3 regions of the Streptomyces sp. NPDC053560 genome follow, and region 2 is predicted to be linked to each of the others. Evidence: riboswitches for the same ligand, from Rfam matches in the RefSeq annotation. Region 2 holds a riboswitch; each other region holds the start of a gene.
The links. A riboswitch is a leader RNA that binds a small molecule or an ion and turns the genes downstream of it on or off. The one in region 2 is predicted to bind thiamine pyrophosphate.
Positions count from the first base shown of each region.

Region 1 (3,270 bases), on a different contig from region 2:
GCCCTCGTGGCCGGTGCGCACCGTGTCGGCGAGGTCCATCAGCTCGTCGTGCAGGGCGGTGACGCGGCGGCCCTCGGTGGAGATGTGGCGCCGGCGGCGCAGCCCCATCGGGGTGTGGCCTGTGGCGAGGTAGAAGGGCCGCGCGACGTCGGCGCGCCAGTCGATGACCAGCGGCGTGTGCTCGGCGTCGTCGCGCCGGATGCCGATCCGGCCGATGTGGTGGTCGCTGCCGTCGCGGAAGGAGAGCCGGCCGAAGCACAGGCCGTGCTCGCCCGCGTCGAGGGCGGCGAGCACACCGGCCTGCTCGGCGACGGTCACGTCACGCTCCAGCCGCGCCTGCATCGTGCCGGCGTCGGCGACCGCGAGGGCGCCCTGGACAGCGGCGCCCGCGCCGGCCCGCAGCTCGCCGAGGCGCTCGTAGAGCATGTCGATGAATTCCTGCTCGCGGCGCATCTCCTCGTCGGCGGCCCGGTCCGGCCCCACGCCCGATTCCCCGCCCGGCACCTGGATTGACAATTCGACTCCCGCCTGGTTAAGATGACTCCAGTTAGCTTCGCCCTGCCTGAATTATTTCTCGGCATGCGAATCTCCCAATATACGCGGAAGTCCACCCCGGCCGCCAATGCGACCGGGGTTTGTTGTGTCCGGAAGCGGTCAGTCGCGGCGCAGCCGAAGCGGCGCGTAGACCGCCACGGAGACGACGAAGGCCACGTAGTACGCCAGGTCCGCGCCGTGCAGCGCCTCGGCGACCGGGCCGACGTACAGCGAGGTGTTCATGAAGGGCACCGCGACGGCGAACGCACCGGCGAAGGCGAGCGCCGCCGGCCACCACGGCCGCGGCCGGGCGAATTCCTCGTGCACCTCGACGGGCCGGCCGCCACGCTCCCTCGCGCGGGCGAGCCAGTCGACCACGACGACGCCGATGAAGCCGGGAATCCAGTAACCGACGAAGAGCAGCACGTTCTGGAAACGGGCGGTGGTGTCGGCGGCGTGCATCCACAGCACGAGCAGGAAACCGAGCACGGCGGCGACGGCCGCGGCGAGCGGCCGGGGAATGCGCACGCCCGCCGTCTGCAGAGCGAGGGAACCGCTGTAGTCGTTCATGGCGTTGCTGCACACCGCGGACGCGGCGATGGCCAGCAGTCCGAAGGCGCCGAGCGCCCCGCCGCCGAGCAGTTCGTGCACGCCCGCCGCCGTCTGGTCGGTGAACAGGCCCGCGGCCCACAGGCCGAGCGTCTGCACCCAGAGGTACGCGGCGGCCATGCCGAACAGCGCGTACCAGAACATCCGCTGCCGGGACGCCGAGCGCGGCAGGTAGCGGCTGAAGTCCGAGGCGTACGGCGCCCAGGAGATCGCCAGGCTCAGCGCGACGGTGGTGGTCAGCAAGAACGCGCCGGCCCGGTCGGCGCCGTGCGCGCTGGCGGCCGACGGCAGCGGAACACCGTTGAGAAGCTTGACGCTGAGGGCGAGGAAGGCCGCGCCCAGCACGAAGGTCATCACGGTCTGGAGGCGGTGGATGGCCTCGTACCCGAGGACGCCGACGACGCCCTGGAGCAGCAGCACCGTCAGCGCGCCCAGCCAGAACGGCCAGCCCACCAGCCGGGCCAGCGCGTCCCCGCCGAACAGTCCGATCAGCGCGTCCCAGGCGATGGAGGACAGCCACTGAAGGACGCCGGGCAGCACCACACCGCGGCCGAACGCCAGCCGGGAGAGCGGGAGTTGGCCGGTTCCGGTGAGACTCCCCCACGTGCCGAGGTACGCGGACGGGGCGGCGCCGAGCAGCGTGCCGAGCGCCATCGCGGCGAACGCCGTCCAGAAGTCGAGCCCGAGGCCGATGCCGACGGTGCCGGTGAACACGCCGGTCATGGTCAGGTTGGGCGCGAACCACACGGTGAAGAGACGGCCGGGCCGGCCGTAGCGGTTGCTCTCCGGCACCGGGCCGATGCCGTGCTTCTCGACGGACAGGTCACCGGCGCCGGCGGGCATGCGCCCGTCGAAGACGGGCCTCTCGATGGTCATGGGGATTCCAGAGGTCGGGGTTCCCGATCGGGAACGGGGTGGTGCGGGTAGCATGGTGAGGCACACGAGACACGGGGTGCCCCATCTCAAGGGCTGAGATCACACCCGTCGAACCTGATCTGGATCGCACCAGCGAAGGGATGTCACGGAGGAATGCCCCTATGACGCGTCCGCCCGACGACCTGCTCGCCTTCACCCGGCAGGCCCTCAACCGCGTACGCCATGAAACACCACTGGTCCAGTGCCTCACCAACCAGGTGGTCGCCAACTTCACGGCGAACGTCCTGCTCGCACTGGGCGCGGCCCCGGCGATGGTGGACATCCCCGAGGAGGCCGGCCCGTTCGCCGGCGCCGCCTCCGGGGTCCTGGTCAATGTGGGCACCCCGCACGCCGAGCAGCGCGCGGCCATGACCGAGGCGGTCGCCGGAGCGGCAGCGGCGGGCACGCCCTGGGTGCTGGACCCGGTCGCGGTCGGCTCGCTGCCCGTGCGGACCGCGCTGGCGCGCGAACTCGTCACCCAGGGCCCGGCCGTCATCCGCGGCAACGCCTCGGAGATCATCGCGGTCGCCGGAACGGGCGGCGGCGGGCGCGGCGTGGACGCCACCGACGAGGTCGAGTCGGCGGCCGCCGCCGCGGGTGAGCTGGCCCGCGCCACGGGTGCCGTGGTCGCGGTCTCCGGCCCCGTCGACCTGCTCACCGACGGCGAGCGGGCCGTACGCGTCGCCAACGGGGACCCGCTGCTGACGCGGGTGACCGGCGGCGGCTGCGCGCTGGGCGCGGTGCTCGCGGCGTTCGCGCCGCCGACCACACCGGAGGGCGCGGCGCAGGCCGACCGGCTCGCCGCCGCGACCGCCGCCGTGGCGGTCTACACCGTGGCCGCCGAGGTCGCGGCGGAGCGCAGCGCCGGACCCGGCAGCTTCGCGGCCGCCTTCCTGGACGCGCTGTACGGCCTGGACGAGGACACGCTCGGCAAGCGGGCGGCGATCTCGTGGGCGTGAACGGCACTCCCCCGGACGGCACTCCGGGCACACACCCGGACCTCTCCGTGTACCTGGTCACCGACGCGGCACAGGCCGCGGCGTGCGGCCGGGACGTACCGGGCACGGTCGCCGAGGCCGTGGCGGGCGGCGTCACCGCCGTGCAGGTGCGCGAGAAGGACACCGCCGCACGGGACTTCCTGGAGACGGTGGTGCGGATCGCCGCGGTGCTGCCGGAGCGGGTCGCGCTGTTCGTCAACGACCGGGTGGACGT
Region 1 is NZ_JBITXI010000009.1:102,779-106,048, forward strand. It holds gene ACIGQF_RS22360 (HelD family protein) at 1-453, opposite strand, end outside; gene ACIGQF_RS22365 (purine-cytosine permease family protein) at 655-2,019, opposite strand; TPP riboswitch at 2,082-2,177, shown strand; gene thiM (hydroxyethylthiazole kinase) at 2,181-3,017, shown strand; gene thiE (thiamine phosphate synthase) at 3,014-3,270, shown strand, end outside.
Region 1: another riboswitch for thiamine pyrophosphate. It lies ahead of thiM (hydroxyethylthiazole kinase); the one in region 2 lies ahead of ACIGQF_RS17475 (thiamine ABC transporter substrate binding subunit).

Region 2 (3,270 bases):
ATGCCTGCACCTGGAGAACTTACTTTTGTCGCGCCGCGGGGGGCCAAGAAGCCGCCGCGGCATCTTGCCGATCTCACGCCTGCTGAGCGCAAGGAGGCCGTGGCGGCGATCGGGGAGAAGCCGTTCCGCGCCAAGCAGCTTTCGCAGCACTACTTCGCGCGGTACGCGCACGACCCGGAGCAGTGGACAGACATCCCGGCCGCCGCGCGGGAGAAGCTCGCGGCCGAGATGCTGCCGGAGCTGATGAGTGTGGTGCGGCACATCTCGTGCGACGACGACCAGACCCGGAAGACGCTGTGGAAGCTCTTCGACGGGACGCTGGTCGAGTCGGTGCTGATGCGGTACCCGGACCGCGTCACGATGTGCATCTCCTCGCAGGCCGGGTGCGGCATGAACTGCCCGTTCTGCGCGACGGGGCAGGCGGGGCTGGACCGGAACCTCTCGACGGCCGAGATCGTTCATCAGATCGTCGATGGGATGCGGGCGCTCCGGGACGGGGAGATCCCTGGCGGGCCGGCGCGGCTGTCGAACATCGTTTTTATGGGCATGGGCGAGCCGCTCGCCAACTACAACCGGGTGACGGGGGCCATCCGGCGGCTGACCGACCCCGAGCCGGACGGGCTGGGGCTGTCGCAGCGGGGGATCACCGTGTCCACGGTGGGGCTGGTGCCGGCGATGCTGCGCTTCGCCGACGAGGGCTTCAAGTGCCGGCTGGCGGTCTCGCTGCACGCGCCGGACGACGAGCTGCGGGACACGCTCGTGCCGGTGAACACGCGCTGGAAGGTGCGTGAGGTGCTGGACGCGGCGTGGACGTACGCGGAGAAGTCCGGGCGCCGTATCTCGATCGAGTACGCACTGATCCGGGACATCAATGACCAGGCGTGGCGGGGTGACCTGCTCGGGCGGCTGCTCAAGGGGAAGCGGGTGCATGTGAACCTGATTCCGCTGAACCCCACCCCCGGCTCGAAGTGGACCGCCTCCCGGCCCGAGGACGAGAAGGCGTTCGTCGAGGCGATCGCGGCGCACGGCGTGCCGGTGACGGTGCGCGACACCCGTGGGCAGGAGATCGACGGCGCGTGCGGCCAGCTCGCGGCCTCGGAGCGCTGACGGGCCAGCTCTGACGAACCAAGGGGCGCTCCGGGCGGAGTGCTGAGAACCCCGAGATCAGGGCGCTGAGGGCACCGAGGGCAGCACGTGGGCCCTCGGAAGGGCGGCGGCGCGCTGGTACCGTGGCGTCGAACGTTCGTACATCACCCATAACGCACACCATCCGACAGGGGAGCGCCACAGCGCTGAGAGTGCGAGCAGTGAAGCCGATGCCGCTGCCGCAGACCCTTGAACCTCGCCCGGGTCATTCCGGGTAGGAAGTTCGGTCTCCTCATGCTGTTGCGCCCCGCCCGCGGCTCCGGTCCACCGGACGCCGGGGGCGGGGCCGCGTCTCTTCCTGGCCAGCCAGGAGGAATGAACCAGTGAGCACCATCAGGAACGCCGTGGCGGCGGCCGTCGCCGTCGCGGTGGGCGGTACGGCGCTGGCCGGCTGCGGTACGTCCGGCGGCGGGTCGGCCGACAGCAAGACCGTCAAGCTCGTCTCGCACGACTCCTTCGCCGTCTCGAAGTCCGTGCTGGCCGAGTTCGAGCGGCGCAGCGGCTACAAGGTGCAGATGGTCAAGGGCGGGGACGCCGGGAAGGCCGTCAATCAGGCGGTGCTGACCAAGGGCAACCCGCAGGGCGATGTCTTCTTCGGCATCGACAACACGCTGCTCTCGCGCGGGCTGGACGAGGGGCTGTTCACGCCGTACAAGGCCAAGGGGCTGGCCGGGGTGCCGGAGAAGCTGCAGCTGGACAGGGCGCAGCACCGCGTGACGCCCGTCGACTACGGCGACACCTGCGTGAACTACGACAAGGCGTACTTCAAGAAGCACCGGATCGCGCCGCCGAAGACCTTCGACGACCTCCTCAAGCCCGAGTACAAGGGGCTGCTGGTCACCGAGAACCCGGCCACGTCGTCGCCGGGGCTGGCCTTCCAGCTCGGGACCGTCGCGGAGTACGGCAAGGCCGGCTGGCAGGACTACTGGAAGAAGCTCAAGGCCAACGGCGTCGAGGCCGTCGACGGCTGGGAACAGGCGTACTACGAGCGGTTCTCCGGATCCGGGGGCGGTGGCGGCAAGGGCGACAAGCCGCTGGTCGTCTCGTACGCCTCCAGCCCGCCGGCCGAGGTGATGGACAAGAAGCCGGCCCCGAAGGAGGCGCCGACCGGCGTCGCCACCGGTACCTGCTTCCGGCAGATCGAGTTCGCCGGACTGCTGAAGGGCGCGGCGAACGAGAAGGGCGGCAAGGCGCTGCTGGACTTCCTGATCAGCAAGGAGTTCCAGGAGGACATGCCGCTGCAGATGTTCGTGAACCCGGCCGTCGAGGGTGCGAAGGTGCCCGAACTGTTCACCGGGTACGGGCAGAAGATCGACGACCCGAAGACGGTGGCGCCCGACGAGATCAGCAAGAACCGCGAACAGTGGATCAAGCAGTGGTCGTCGCTCGTCCTGAAGTGACGGAGGGGGAACCCGAAGTGACGCCGGGAGAAAGCGAAGTGACGGCGGGGGAGGGTGAAGCGGCCGGTGCGCCGGCCGCCCGTGCCACGGACCGTCGTGCCGCGGCGGCCCGGCTCGCGCTGATGGCGCTGCCGGCCGCCTTCTTCGTCCTCTTCTTCGCCTACCCCGTCGTCACGATCGTCGGGCGGGGGCTGCGGGAGGGCGGCAGCTGGCAGTGGGGGCGGGCGGCGGACGTGCTCGGCGACCCCGACCTGCTGCACGTGCTGTGGTTCACCGTCTGGCAGGCGGCGGCTTCCACGGCACTCACGCTGCTGATCGCGCTCCCCGGCGCGTACGTGTTCGCACGCTTCGAGTTCCCCGGAAAGAGGCTGCTGCGGGCGGTCGTCACCGTGCCGTTCGTGCTGCCCACCGTCGTCGTCGGCTCCGCCTTCCTCGCGCTCGTCGGCCGCGGCGGGCTCCTGGACGACCTCTGGGGCGTACGGCTGGACACCTCGGTCTGGGCGATCCTGCTCGCGCACGTCTTCTTCAACTACGCGGTCGTCGTACGGACCGTCGGCGGGCTCTGGGGAGCGCTGGACCCGCGGCAGGAAGAGGCAGCGCGGGTGCTGGGCGCCGGGCGGTTCGCGGCCTGGCGGCAGGTGACCCTGCCCGCGCTCGCGCCCGCCGTGGCCGCCGCTGCGCTGATGGTCTTCCTCTTCACCTTCACCTCGTTCGGCATCGTGCA
Region 2 is NZ_JBITXI010000006.1:452,056-455,325, forward strand. It holds gene rlmN (23S rRNA (adenine(2503)-C(2))-methyltransferase RlmN) at 1-1,107, shown strand; TPP riboswitch at 1,266-1,385, shown strand; gene ACIGQF_RS17475 (thiamine ABC transporter substrate binding subunit) at 1,470-2,546, shown strand; gene ACIGQF_RS17480 (ABC transporter permease) at 2,669-3,270, shown strand, end outside.

Region 3 (3,270 bases), on a different contig from region 2:
CCGCGCTCAGGTCACTCCGCGATCGGCAGGTACACCCGGTTGCCCGCTGCCGCGAACTCCTTGGACTTCTCGGCCATGCCCGCTTCGGGGTCGATCGCCAGGTCACCGCCGTGTTCGCGGCGGATGTCCTGGGAGATCTTCATCGAGCAGAACTTCGGGCCGCACATGGAGCAGAAGTGCGCGGTCTTGGCCGGCTCGGCGGGGAGCGTCTCGTCGTGGAACGCGCGGGCGGTGTCCGGATCGAGGGCCAGGTTGAACTGGTCCTCCCAGCGGAACTCGAAGCGCGCGTCGGAGAGGGCGTCGTCCCACTCCTGGGCGCCCGGGTGGCCCTTCGCCAGGTCGGCCGCGTGTGCCGCGATCTTGTACGTGATGACACCGGTCTTCACGTCGTCGCGATCGGGCAGGCCCAGGTGCTCCTTGGGCGTGACGTAGCAGAGCATCGCCGTGCCCCACCAAGCGATCATCGCGGCGCCGATACCGGAGGTGATGTGGTCGTACGCGGGCGCGATGTCGGTGGTCAGCGGGCCGAGCGTGTAGAACGGCGCCTCCTCGCAGATCTCCTGCTGGAGGTCGATGTTCTCCTTGATCTTGTGCATCGGGACGTGTCCCGGGCCCTCGATCATGGTCTGCACGCCGTGTGCCTTGGCGATCGTGTTCAGCTCACCGAGCGTCTTCAGCTCGGCGAACTGCGCCTCGTCGTTGGCGTCCGCGATGGAACCGGGGCGCAGCCCGTCGCCGAGGGAGAACGTCACGTCGTACGACGAGAGGATGTCGCAGAGCTCTTCGAAGTTCTCGTAGAGGAACGACTCCTTGTGGTGCGCCAGGCACCAGGCCGCCATGATCGAACCGCCGCGGGAGACGATGCCGGTCTTGCGGCGGGCGGTGAGCGGTACGTACCGCAGCAGCACGCCGGCATGGACCGTCATGTAGTCGACGCCCTGTTCGGCCTGCTCGATGACGGTGTCCTTGTAGATCTCCCAGGTCAGGTCCTCGGCTTTGCCGTCGACCTTCTCCAGTGCCTGGTAGAGGGGGACGGTGCCGATCGGGACGGGGGAGTTGCGCAGCACCCACTCGCGGGTGGTGTGGATGTTGCGTCCTGTGGAGAGGTCCATGACCGTGTCGGCGCCCCAGCGGGTCGCCCAGGTCATCTTCTCCACCTCCTCCTCGATGGAGGAGGTCACCGCGGAGTTGCCGATGTTGGCGTTGACCTTCACCAGGAAGTTCTTGCCGATGATCATCGGCTCGATCTCCGGGTGGTTGACGTTGGCCGGCAACACCGCGCGGCCCGCCGCGATTTCGTCCCGTACGAACTCGGGCGTGCAGTTCTCGCGGACCGCGACGTACTCCATCTCCGCGGTGATCTCGCCGCGCTGCGCGTACGCGAGCTGCGAGACGGCGCCGTCGCGGGCCCGGCGTGGCTGCCGGGGCCGGCCGGGGAAGACCGCGTCGAGGTTCTTCAGGCCGCCGCGCGGCGAGGTGTGCTTGAGGCCGTCGTCCTCCGGACGCATCGGCCGGCCCGCGTACTCCTCGGTGTCGCCGCGGGCGATGATCCAATTCTCCCGCAGCGGCGCGAGGCCACGGCGGACGTCGGTTTCGATCTGGGGGTCGGTGTACGGCCCTGACGTGTCGTAGAGCGTCACGTGCTCGCCATTGGTGAGGTGCACCCTCCGGACCGGCACCCGCAGGTCGGGGCGCGAACCGGAGATGTAGCCCTTGTGCCAGCCGATCTGCTGCGTCTCGGCAGCCTCGTCGGTGGCATCGCCCGCGGGCTTCGCCCGTTCATCGGACACAGAGGGCGTGCGTGCATCCTGCAGAGTCATTGAAGACCCACTCCCTACGCCGGCATTACCCGGTAACAGGTTCGGCGGTCGACGCAGCGGTTTCCGTCTGCTGAGGTTTCACGTGAAACCTCGCTGGGACGGAGATCAGCGCCCTCTCAGCCCGGTGCTCCGAGCTCCCGCGATTGCAAAGGTGCCACCACGGTAGCGGCCGATGCCGCGTGGTGAACAGGGGGCCCGGTGAGTTGTTGGATGATCGGGCGGTGACCTCCAACGAGCCCGAGCACCAGCCGCACGGCCATTCCCCCGCGTCCGGGGCCCCGCAAGGACACGGCCACAGCCATGGACACGGCCACGGCCCCGCGGCCCCCGTGTCCCGGCACCTGCGCAAGGTCATCGCCGCTGTACTGATCCCGTTCGCCCTGGCAGTGGGCGTGGGGCTGATCGCCCTGTGGCCCGGCGGCGCGCCCTCGCACAAGCCGTCCGGGGTGGGTTTCGACCAGGAGACCCAGACCGCGCGTGTCGTCCGCCTGACGAAGGTGAACTGCGCGGACGTCAACGCCCAGCAGCAGCAACAGATGCAACAGCAACAGCAGCCGTCGGGCCCGTCCGGCGGTGGGCAGCAGCAGGCGCAGAGCTGTGAGCAGGCGACCATCGAGGTCACCAGCGGCAAGGACACCGGGCACCGCTTCAAGACCGTGGTGACGCCGGACGCCTCACGCCGCTACACCGAGGGCCAGGGCGTCGTGGTGGCGTACGCGCCCAAGGCGCCGCGGAACCTTCAGTACTCCGTGACCGACGTGGACCGCTCGTTCCCGATGTGGGTACTGGCAGCGGTGTTCGCCCTGGCGGTGGTGGTCGTCGGCCGACTGCGCGGAATCCTGGCGCTGATTGCGCTGGCGGCGAGCTTCGCGGTGCTCACGGTGTTCATCCTGCCCGCCATCCTGCAAGGGTCGAATCCGTTGCTCGTGGCGGTGATCGGAGGCAGCGCGATCATGCTCATCGCGCTGTACCTGTGCCACGGGCTGACCGCACGGACATCGGTCGCGGTGCTCGGCACGCTCGCGTCGCTGCTGCTGATCGGCCTGCTGGGGTCGGTCTTCATCGGCTGGGGACAGCTGACGGGCAACACCGACGACCAGACGGGCCTCGTGCACAGCCTCTTCCCCGGCATCGAGATCCGCGGTCTGCTGCTGGCGGGGATCATCATCGGTTCACTGGGCGTGCTGGACGATGTGACGGTCACCCAGACGGCGGCCGTGTGGGAACTGCGGGACGCCGACCCGACGGCGAGCCGGCGGCGGATCTACGGCGCGGCGATGCGCATCGGCCGGGACCACATCGCGTCGGTGGTGAACACGCTGGTGCTGGCGTACGCGGGCGCGGCCCTGCCGCTTCTGCTGCTGTTCTCGATCGCGCGGAGCAGTGTCGGTACGGTCGCCACCAGCGAGGTGGTGGCCGAGGAGATCGTCCGCACACTGGTGGGCAGCAT
Region 3 is NZ_JBITXI010000014.1:143,816-147,085, reverse strand. It holds gene thiC (phosphomethylpyrimidine synthase ThiC) at 12-1,820, opposite strand; TPP riboswitch at 1,815-1,971, opposite strand; gene ACIGQF_RS30510 (YibE/F family protein) at 2,042-3,270, shown strand, end outside.
Region 3: another riboswitch for thiamine pyrophosphate. It lies ahead of thiC (phosphomethylpyrimidine synthase ThiC); the one in region 2 lies ahead of ACIGQF_RS17475 (thiamine ABC transporter substrate binding subunit).